Regions from separate parts of the Pseudoalteromonas sp. NSLLW218 genome, predicted to be linked through region 1. Evidence: predicted binding sites of a transcription regulator. Region 1 holds the regulator's gene; the other holds the start of a gene.
The links. The regulator ArgR, encoded in region 1, controls arginine synthesis, uptake and breakdown. The targets are predictions, from matches to a motif close to ANTGAATANNTATTCANT.
Positions count from the first base shown of each region.

Region 1 (6,019 bases):
GATTTTAGCAGCCAAAGCGCTCGGTTATCAGGGTAAAGATCACATAACACTTGCAACAATTGTTGAGTTTATTCATACAGCAACGCTATTGCATGATGATGTTGTAGATGAATCAAACTTACGACGTGGCACGCCTACAGCAAATGCTGAATTTGGTAATGCTGCTAGCGTATTGGTTGGTGACTTTATTTACACTCGTTCATTTCAGCTTATGGTTGGCCTTGGCAAAATGCAGGTTATGCAAGTACTTGCCGATGCAACAAACATTATTGCTGAAGGTGAAGTATTGCAGTTAATGAACTGCAACGACCCAGACACTACCGAAGCCAGTTATATGCAGGTTATTTACTCTAAAACAGCTAAGTTGTTTGAAGCAGCGACAGGGCTTGCTGCCATTATTACTGAGCAAGACCAAGCGACACTTGATGCACTAAACCTGTACGGTATGCATTTAGGTACTGCATTTCAGTTAGTGGATGACGTACTTGATTACAATGCAGATGCTGAGCAGTTGGGTAAAAACATTGGTGATGATTTAGCTGAAGGCAAACCAACCCTTCCGCTTATTTATGCCATGCAACATGGTAGCGAGCAGCAAACACAGCTTATTCGTGATGCAATAGAGCACAGTAATGGTATGGAGCATTTAGAAGAAATTTTATCGGCACTAAAGCAAACTAATGCGCTTGAATTTACAATGCAAAAAGCAGAACTTGAAGCTGACAAAGCTATTGCGTGTTTAGACTTTTTAGCTGAGTCTGACTATAAGCAAGCACTTATAAGCCTTGCACGTATTGCGGTTGACCGCGACCACTAGTTTTAACTAGTTACACAGTGTGAAATTAATTCTGAGCAATAAAAAAGCCTGCAAATGCAGGCTTTTTTGTTGCTTAAATTGGCTATTACGCCATGAAATCAACACCTTCTTTGATGTCTTTTTTCAGTGTTTCAAGCATGTCATTTTTTGCTTTTGTTTCAAATGCGCTTAGTTCGCCGTAAGAAAGAATTTCTTCTACGCCGTTTTTACCTAAACGTACTGGATGAGCAAAGTACTCTGCATCGCCATTTTCAACAGCAACATAAGCGTAATCTACCACTTCTTCACCCTGTAGGCCTTTAACTAAAGACATACAAAAACGAGCAGCAGCTGCGCCCATAGATAGCGTAGCTGAACCGCCACCGGCTTTAGCATTTACAACTTCAGTACCCGCATTTTGGATACGTGGAGTAAGTGCAGCAACTTCTTCATCAGTGAAAGAAACACCTTCAACTTGAGAAAGTAGAGGAAGAATAGTTGTGCCTGAGTGACCGCCAATTACTGGTACTTTAACAGTTGCTACGTCTACGCCTTTAAGTTCAGCAACAAATGCTTCTGAACGAATAACGTCAAGCGTAGTAATACCGAATACGCGTTTAGCGTCGTAAGTACCTGCTTTTTTGAATACTTCAGCAACAATTGGAACTGTGCCATTTACTGGGTTAGTAATAATACCTACTAACGCTTTAGGACAGCTAGCAACAATGCCTTCTGCTAAAGTTTTGATGATGCCAGCATTTACATTAAATAAATCAGCACGATCCATACCTGGTTTACGTGGCATACCCGCTGGGATAAGAACGATATCAGAGCCTTCAAGCGCTTTGTTTAATTCGTCTGCGCCAAAGCCTGCTACTTTAACATCTGTTGGGATGTGAGAAAGGTCAACCGCAACACCTGGTACTACTGGTGCAACATCATAAAGTGATAATTCAGAGCCAGCTGGTAAGCCTGTTTTTAATAATAAAGATAACGCTTGGCCGATACCGCCTGCAGCACCTAATACAGCAACTTTCATTGGAATTCTCCGTAATTTGAGGTAGGAAACATTTGTGGCTCTTAAGATAATGAAATTAGCGACTAAAAACAAATTTATCCTGTCTATTTCAAGTATATTTTCGACCATAGTCGTAAACTTTTGTGATTTAACGCATCAAACTGGCAAGTTAACTAAACAACTGCTGCATAATTATTCATTTTTGTGTAGAATTTGCAGCATAAATAACAAAAACGAATAAAGACTATGCAACCACAAGATAAACAAGAAGCACTGGTAAAAGCATTTAAATCACTATTAAAAGAAGAAAATTTTGGCTCTCAAGGCGAAATAGTTGATGCGTTAAAAGATCAAGGCTTTGACAATATAAGCCAAAGTAAAGTATCACGCATGTTAAGTAAATTTGGCGCTGTACGCACACGTAATGCCAAGCAAGAAATGGTTTACTGCTTACCTGCTGAAATGGGTGTACCTACGGCTAAAAGCCCATTACGCCAATTAGTAATCGACATTATGCACAACGAAATGATGATCATCATTCGTACCAGCCCAGGTGCTGCTCAGCTTATTGCGCGTTTGTTAGATTCATTAGGTAAAGCAGATGGCGTACTAGGAACAATTGCAGGCGACGATACTATTTTTATCGCTCCTGCTAAAATATCTGAAATAGATGTAACACTTGAACGTGTTCGCATTTTATTTGATACGGTTTAATAGCAAACTAAATTTGTTTTAAAAACCCGACTGAAGGCGCAAAGAAAGCAGAACCCATATCGGCTTGAGTAAAATCAAGCCAGTGGTCGTAACAATCCCCTTCCCCTAAACGACTATTAAGTACTTTTTCAAATGCGGTACCCGTACAAGCGCATGTAATTGATAACATTCCCTGCTCATACACATCGCCATAAGGCATGCTCTGATTTAATAGTAGCGGTTGTCCGTCTTCGTCTTTTAGCTCACTTCGCGAAGCATGGCTGGTTTCAATTGCGGGGGTAATTAGTGTGTTATCAAGGCGCGTACGCCCCATTATTTGTTCTTGCTCGCTCAATGATAAGTGCTGCCACATCGTTAAGTCATGCTTATAACGCTGTACATGAATATAACTTCCCTGATCTTCAAAATTACCAGGGTTACTAATTAAAGCCGTAGCGCGCTTTTTTCTTCCATGAGCTGTATCGCCACCATAAATAAAACCATTAAAATCACGACCATCTAAAAAGCGAAAATTACGAATTTGCTCCACCAGCTCAACATCGGGGGCAAATAATTTTAAAATTTGCAGCGCAAATAAATGGTTAACGTCTTCACGGTCAGAGCGAATTTGCACAAATAAATCGCACGGTTGTACGCTCATTTGATGATCGCTATGGTTTATATTAGGAAAGCTCTGTAATTCGCTTGGGATGTATTCAGGGAGGATATGCGGCCAATATTGCGCACCGATAGCAACCATACAAGAGAGCATTGATTCTGAAAATTGATCGCTAAACTCTTCTTCAATGGCGCTTACTTGTTTTAACTTTGCGCGAAGTGATTCATCTTGACCATCAAACACATTAAAAAATAAGTGCAAACCGTGTAAGTTTGCTTCAGCACAAATCCCTGATTGCGCTTGCGCCATTGTTATTCCTTAGTTTTACAGATAAAAACACAGCGAATAACAAATTAATTACGATTCGAAAAAATTCACCGTGTGAGGTTTTATTTTTATTATAACCTGCTCATTATTTTCAAATGACTGGCCATATTGTGCAGCAACTTCAATTTCTTGTTCATCAATAACAACCGAATAAACATACGCCGAACCAATAAAGCGACGACTTATGATTGTAGCTCGCTTGCTGAATTTGTCACTTTGGTTATCTGCCACTAATTCTATTTGATGGGGGCGTACATATATGAGCCCGACGCTTACGTTATGTTTACTCTCAACATAAGATTCGACTAAACCAAATGGTGTTTTATATTCAGTTGCTGTTAATGCTTCTGCACTCAAGTATATGCCTTGACCCAGAAACTCTGCAACCTCCTTTGAACATGGAGCTGCAAAAAGCTGCTCAGGCGTGCCTTGTTGCTCAATTTTGCCGCGATGCATAATGGCCAGTGTATCTGAAAAGGCAAATGCCTCTTCTTTTGAATGTGTAACAAATACAGCAGATACTTGAGTTGCCTTAATAATTCGACGTATATCAGCAATTAATTCAAAGCGTACTTGTGTGTCGATATTTGAAAAGGGCTCATCAAGTAGCAATAAACTAGGCTTATAAGCTAATGCACGAGCAATAGCTACACGCTGCTGTTGACCACCCGATAACTGATGCGGGAACCTGTCGGCACAGCCAATTAAATGTACCAGCTTAAGCATTTCATCAACGCGTTGCTGCTTTTGAGCTTTACTCATTTTACTAAGCCCAAATGCGATATTATTTGCCACCGTTAAATGCGGAAACAGCGCATAATCTTGAAACATCATGCCGATGTTACGGTGCTCAGGCGAGACAAACGATTGATCATCACTCACTAATTTACCGTCTATAAAAATAGACCCTTGCTTAGCTTCAATTAAACCTGCAATCGCTTTTAACGTGGTCGTTTTGCCACACCCACTCGCTCCAAGTAGACAAACAATTTCATCTTTACCCACCGTTAAATCTAAATCGTGAATAACCTTTGTGCCGTTATAGTGATAGCTCACGCCTTGTAAAATTAAACTACTCATTTAACTACGCTGCTCCATAGAACGATTAATAAAATACAAAGGAATAAACCCAACAATAACAATAAATAAAGCCGATATTGAAGCAAGCTCTAATTGCTCGTCACTTACATACTGAAATACATGAGTAGCTAAGCTTTCAAAATTAAACGGTCTGAGCAATAGCGCAGCCGGCAGTTCTTTCATGCACTCAATAAATACCAATAACGCAGCAGTAAGCAATCCTCTTCGCAGTAAAGGTAAGTGCACTAAACGCAGCGTTTGCCCTTGGCTTTTACCCATTGATTGGCTTGCCATATCAAGTGATGGGCTAATACGTAAAAAACTCGACTCAATTGCTCCGTGTGCAATGGCGTAAAACCTAACAATGTAAGCAATAATAATAGTAAGAATGCTACCTGTAAGCAGTAAGCCAATATCTAAATTATACGGCTCGAGCGCTGTGTTAATGGTGTTCTCTAATAATGTAAGGGGTAACAAAACCGCAATAGCGAGTACCGTGCCAGGCAACGCATAGCCTGTGCTTGCTAAACGCCCAGGAACAAGCGGATACGTTTGCTTTGCCACACGCTGATAAAAAACAACAAAAATACTCAACGTAATCGTTATTAGGCTCACAACCCCTGCCACTTTTAAACTTTGCCAAGCGTAACTAAAAAACTCTACATTCCATGCTTTATCAAAGTAGGTAATGGCATAATTTATAAGTACTGCAATAGGAATTACAAACGCGATAAGTAAAATAAAACTGCAAAAGGCCGTTGCTAGCCAAGCTGACTTTCCTTTTAATACATAGAGAGATTCACTATTTACGCTTGATTGGCGCTCAAATACCGCTTGGTTACGACGGCTAAAGCGCTCTGCCATTAATGCTAAAAATAACAGTAGTAACATCACACCCGATATTTTAGCGGCCGCTGTAAGTGAGTAATAACCAAACCACGTATCGTATACGGCGGTTGTTAATGTACTTACGGCAAAATAACTCACTGTTGCAAAGTCAGCCATGGTTTCCATACTAATAAGCGCAAGAGCCGCCACAATAGCCCCACGAGAGAGCACTAAACTTACTTTAAAAAAGCTTTGCCAAGGAGATAACCCCATTAACTGGCTAGCTTGCACTAATTTGAATGACTGCTCGCGAAGGGCCGTTTTAAAAATTAAAAATAAATACGGGTAAAGCACCAAGGCAATCATAACGATAGCGCCGGGTAATGTACGTATATCAAAAAACCAATAGTCATTAGGCGATTGCCAGCCAAACCAGTCTCTCAGTGCTATTTGTACAGGGCCCGCATAATCTAATAAATCAGTATATACATAAGCAATAATATAGGTGGGCATAGCAAGGGGCAGCATAAGTGCCCATTCAAACTGTTTTTTACCCGGAAAACTACAGTAAGCCGTTAGCCACCCAAGTGGCAAAGCTATGGCGCAGCTAAGGACGCAAACACCTAAAACAAGCAATACGGTATTGTTTATGTAATCC
Region 1 covers NZ_JADYWO010000006.1:142,847-148,865, forward strand. Annotated here, with positions in the region: gene ispB (octaprenyl diphosphate synthase) at 1-817, shown strand, start outside; gene mdh (malate dehydrogenase) at 903-1,835, opposite strand; gene argR (transcriptional regulator ArgR) at 2,061-2,528, shown strand; gene I6E80_RS10810 (Dyp-type peroxidase) at 2,536-3,435, opposite strand; gene I6E80_RS10815 (ABC transporter ATP-binding protein) at 3,484-4,533, opposite strand; gene I6E80_RS10820 (iron ABC transporter permease) at 4,534-6,019, opposite strand, start outside.

Region 2 (6,019 bases), on a different contig from region 1:
TAGAAAAACGTCCGCCCCATAATGCCATGAAATCTCTCCAAACCCTGTAGTGCCCCTTTTATAAGGGGCTATAAATAATTTACTTTTTAGCCAATGCTGAAATTCTGCTTGAAAGCGAAAATAAACGAATAAAGCCTTCAGCGTGTGATTGGTCGTACACATCATCTTCGCCAAATGTAGCAAATGCTTCGCTGTATAAGCTATTTGGTGACTGCTTTTGAACTGCAGTTACTTGGCCTTTGTATAGCTTAAGTACCACTTCACCTGTTGCCACTTTAGAAAGTGCTTCTGCACCGGCTAAAATAGAATCTTTAAGAGGCGTAAACCAACGGCCGTCGTATACTAAATGTGAAAACTCACCACCGAGTACTTCTTTCCACTTACGGCTTGCTTTATCAAGCACTAGCTCGTCAATGGCTTGAAGCGCTGCCATAATGACTGTGCCGCCTGGCGTTTCATAACAACCGCGTGACTTCATGCCAACTAAACGATTTTCTACAATATCAACACGTCCAACACCATGAGGCGATGCAATATCGTTTAATTTAACCAAACAATCATAAGGTTTAAGTTCTACGCCATTTACAGCAACCACTTCGCCTTCAACAACTTTTAATGTTACTAGTTCTGATTTATCTGGAGCTTGCTCTGGAGAATTAGTCCAAGTCCATACTTGTTCAGTTGGTTGACACCATGGGTCTTCAAGCTCACCACCTTCGTGCGAAATATGCCATGCGTTAGCATCACGGCTATAAATTTTTGTAGCAGATGCTGAACACGGAATGTCACGCTCTGCTAAGTAATCAAGTAATGATTCACGGCTCGATAAGTCCCACTCACGCCATGGCGCAATTACTTTTAAATCAGGGGCAAGGGCCGCAAAACATGATTCAAAACGAACTTGGTCATTACCTTTACCAGTACAACCATGAGAAAGTGCATCAGCACCTACTTTACGCGCAATTTCAACTTGTGCTTTAGCAATAATTGGGCGCGCCATAGACGTACCTAATAAATAAGTGCCTTCGTAAATTGAGCCTGTTTTAAGCGTTGGGTAAATGTAATCACTTACCATTTCATCTTTTAAGTCAACTACGTAACATTCAGATGCACCAGAGGCAATTGCTTTAGCTTCTACGCCTTCAAGTTCTTCAGCGCCTTGACCTACATCAGCAACAAACGCGATTACTTCACAGCCATAGTTTTCTTTTAACCATGGAACGATAGCCGACGTATCAAGACCACCAGAATAGGCTAAAACGACTTTTTTAATTGAACTCATAGGTGTTCCTTAACAAAATTTGGATTTAGTAATGTAACTAGCAGAGCATTTTGCGCATGCATGCGATTCTCTGCTTGTTGAATAATTTTAGATGCTGGACCATCCATTACCTCAGAGGTAATTTCAAATTCACGGTGTGCCGGTTGGCAATGTAATACCGTAGTCGCACCAGTTTGATCTAGCAATGCCTGATTTAATTGATAAGGCATGTATTTTTCTTTTACTTGCTCAAGCGGCGTTGTATCACCCATTGATACCCATGTATCTGCGTATACAACATTTGCACCAACCGCAGCTTCAACTCTATCGCTCACCATGACTGATGCGCCATTCATTGCTGCAATTTGTTCAGCTTTCTTAAGTATTTGCGAATCTGGCGAACATCCTTTTGGGGTTACAGCAACAAAGTCAGTACCTAGCGTTGCAGCAAGTAACATCAATGAATGAGTCACGTTATTGCCCTCTCCCAAGTAAGCTACTTTAAGCTCACTTACATCACCATGTACTTCTTGAAGTGTTAAAAAATCAGCAAGAGCTTGGCAAGGGTGGTACAAGTCACATAAGCTATTAACTACAGGTACTGATGCATATTCACCTAACGTAGTTAATGTACTGTGTTGATTAACACGCGCTACAATACCGTCGGCCCAAGTAGAAATATTAAGTGCAAAATCTTTAATTGATTCGCGTGCACCCATAGCACCATTTTGCTGATCTAAATAAACAGCATGGCCGCCAAGGCGATTAATGCCTATATCAAATGATAAACGTGTACGTAAACTTTGCTTTTCAAACAATGTTACGATTGATTTTCCTGATAATACTTGGCTGTATTTTTCTGGCTTTGCTTTAATATCGCGCGCTAACTTTAATAAATTAAGTGCGCCTTCTTTGTCTAACTCTAAACCCGTTAAAAAATTCTCAAACATAATAAACCTATGGTGTAATCTTTGTTCCGACATGCTCACCTTGTAGCAGAGCAGTTAAATTTTCTGGCTTTTGCCAGCTGGAAATATACACACCGCGTCGTAAGTGTTGGGCAGCGTGAAGACTGGTCTTAACTTTGACCTCCATCCCGCCCACAATTACTCCATCTGTAATTAAAGTATCAATGTGTTTTGTGTCAAGTTGATGTAACGGCTGTTTATTTGCATCAAGTACCGCTTCTACATCTGTCATAAAAATAAGTTCTGCATTTAAATCACTAGCAATAGCCGCTGCAGCTTCATCTGCATTTACGTTATACCAAAGCCCTTGTTCATCAAAGCCGATAGAGCTAACAATAGGTAAACGACCTATTTTAAGTAAATCACTAATTATAGAATCGTCGTTGCTTTTGCACTTACCTACTAAGCAAAGCGCTTTTAGCTTTTGAGTAGCAGTCACACCCGCTTCAAAAAGGCTTAAGCCAACAGGTTTATGCCCTGCATTAATCGCTTGAGTCATTAATTGTTTATTAGCACAACCTGCAAGTGCCCCAACTATATAAGGCATTTGCTCTGCTGGACTAATACGTAAGCCTTGGTGTTTAGCACTAGCAAAACCGGCTTGCTTTAGCCATGTATCAACTAAAGAGCCACCACCGTGCACAATGACAAACTCATTATTTTTTTGCTCATTGAGTACATCAAATAACGCTTTTGCTGCATTTTCTGTATTAAGTACTGCACCACCGAGTTTAATAACCCACGTTTTTTTACTCATTTAAAACGCCCCTTTTAAGCCGGTCGTGTGCTCTAAATTCATAGAAATATTAATACATTGCAAAGCTTGACCAGCAGCACCTTTTAATAAGTTATCAATCGCAGACATTACAATTAACTGCGTGCCTTGTTGTTGCCAACCAATATCAACAAATGGCTGCTTAGCTACACCTTTAATTGAAGGTATTTTATTGCCTAACAAACGAATTAATGGCTCGTTAGCAAGTACTTGATAAGCCGATGCAACGTTTTCCTTGGTAACGCCTGGCTTAAGTTGTACATAAATAGTTTCTAAAATACCGCGCGGGAAATTACCTAAATGCGGTGTAAATAACACTTTGTGGCCAAGGTGTTGTTCAATTTCAGGACCGTGGCGGTGGTTAAACAAACCATAAGGTGCAAGCGATACCTCACAAAAATGTGTTCCTACACTCGCTTTACGCCCGGCACCCGTAACACCCGATACGGCATTAATAATAATACTTTCACTGCTCAATAAGCCTGCTTTTTTAAGCGGTTTAAGTGCATTAAGTGCGGCAGTTGGGTAACAGCCTGCAACAGCAATTAGCTTTGCGTTAGCTATAGCATCACTGTTCCACTCTGCTAAACCGTAAGCCGCTTCATTTAAAAGCTCTGGGTGTTGATGCTCAAAACCATAGTAAGTAACGTAATCATCATTACTTGCTAGGCGATAACCACCAGACAAATCAAATACTTTTTTACCCATAGCTAAAAATTGAGGCGCTAAATCAACACTTACTTTATGATCGGTACATAAACATACATAGTCAGCATCATTTTGAATGTCATCAAAAGCTGATGCACTAAGAGGAAGTAAAGGACAATCTAGTAAGCCAAGGTGCTCTGGATATAAATCACTTAGTAATTTATTTTTATCTAAGCTACCCTCAGATACATAACAGCCTGTTAAGGTAAGGTTTGGATGATTAGCAACTAAGCTTGCTAACTCTGCGCCGCTGTAACCGCTTGCGCCAATAATAACTACATTCATTGATTACTCGTTATTTTTAAATTTACTGCTAAATATATATGTTGTTCGCTTAAACTAGCTAAAACGCTAAATTAAGACTTAATTTAATGAATTTGTAGATTATCGTCGCATTATTTTCATAGCTTTACTTTAATATATTTATGCTTAAAAAGTGAATTGATATTCATCATAAATACTTTTATATTGTTATGCAATTAAATTGAATAATAATTTTGGATTTTTTTATGCCTTTGCCTTCGTTTATTTCTATGTATCAACAATTGATTGCAGCCCCTTCTATTAGCGCAATTGAAGACAACCTGTGTATGAGCAATAAAAACGTAATCGAACTCCTTGCAAACTGGTGTGAAACACTTGGTTTTACGTGTGAAATTATTGAACTAGAAGGTAGTAAGGGCCGCTTTAATTTATTAGCAAAACGCGGGAAAGGCGATGGCGGATTAATGCTTGCGGGCCACACTGATACAGTGCCTTTTGATGACAGCCGCTGGAACCACAATCCGTTTAAACTTACCGAACTCGACAATAAATTGTACGGGCTAGGAAGCATTGATATGAAAGGCTTTTTTGCTTTTGTATTACATGCGATTAGTGAGCTTGATGAAAAGCAGCAAACTCAACCTATTTTAATACTCGCCACTGCCGATGAAGAAACAACTATGGCAGGTGCACAGCAAATATGTAAGCACCCTAATTTAAAACCTGCGCGCTGTATAATTGGCGAACCTACTGATATGACTCCAGTATTTATGCACAAGGGCCATATGAGTACAGCAATAAGAGTAGTTGGTCGCTCTGGGCATAGCTCAGATCCCGAACGTGGCCTTAACGCCATTGAAGTAATGCATAAAGTGATTACAAAATTGATGTTCTTAAAAGAGCAACTAAAGCATAAGTATTCAATAAATCACTTTGAAATTCCTTATCCAACATTAAATTTAGGTAATATTCATGGGGGCGATAACGCGAATAGAATTTGTGGTTGCTGTGAAATGCATATAGATATGCGCCCATTACCGGGTTTAAGCATTAAAGAACTACAAGCATTAGTGCACGATGCAACGAAAGAAATTAATGATCAATACCCTAACGCTGTGAGTGTTATTGATTTACACGAACCCATTCCGGCATTTAGTGGCAGCACCGACAGTGCTTTAGTAAAAATGGCTGAAAAAATAGCGGGGCAAAAAGCGGTCGCGGTAAATTACTGTACTGAAGCTCCTTTTATACAACAACTTGGCTGTGAAACAATTGTAATGGGTCCAGGCTCAATTAACCAAGCGCATCAACCTGATGAGTTTTTAGCGATGGAAAAAATAAAACCATCACAACAAATAATCACCGATATTATTAAAGCTAATTGCTTTAGCTATCAGGGTCACTAGCTGCTTATAACAACACAAATAATAAAGGCGCCAATTGGCGCCTTTATTAGATAATACCAATTCCATTAAGTATGTGATCTAAATTTTACGCCGAAAAAACAATTCAGTTCTAGGCGTAAATTGATGTAAATGGTTGTTCCCTTTGCGAAATTTACAACAAAGAAATGGGTTGTTTTAGCAAGTAAAATAGATCAGCTATTTATTGGAGTTGGTATAATTAAATACTAATATTTAATCACCTTTAACTTCTAAATTAATAAACTTAACTAGCTCTTCAGGTTGCCCTACTAGCATCATAACTTGTTGATTAATTTCCATCATGGTTTTACCTTCAGGTAGCTTTGCAGATACGCTAAATGAATTTAAACCTTTAGCAAAGCTAGTTAAAGCTGCGGCTATGTCTTCAGTAACAGGCGCTTGTTGCAACTGTTGCTCTAGCGTCATTTCCATCTGCTCAAGCGTCATACCTTGCTTTTCAAGCTCGCTTGATAATAAATCTTTTAGCTTACCTTGATTATTTAAAACAAAGCTAACATTACGTGGCTCTAACTTACTCATTGCTTGCACAACAAGTGTTTGCTGCTGCAACTCTTGCTCGTAAGTAAGTGGCTGGTTACCCGCTTCTTGCTGTGCTTTA
Region 2 covers NZ_JADYWO010000001.1:500,340-506,358, reverse strand. Annotated here, with positions in the region: gene argH (argininosuccinate lyase) at 1-28, opposite strand, end outside; gene I6E80_RS02295 (argininosuccinate synthase) at 80-1,282, opposite strand; gene I6E80_RS02290 (ornithine carbamoyltransferase) at 1,279-2,211, opposite strand; gene argB (acetylglutamate kinase) at 2,219-2,986, opposite strand; gene argC (N-acetyl-gamma-glutamyl-phosphate reductase) at 2,987-3,997, opposite strand; gene argE (acetylornithine deacetylase) at 4,222-5,382, shown strand; gene I6E80_RS02270 (hypothetical protein) at 5,614-6,019, opposite strand, start outside.
Region 2: a site for ArgR is predicted at 4,148-4,165, ahead of argC (N-acetyl-gamma-glutamyl-phosphate reductase). Genes of this name have one in related genera too.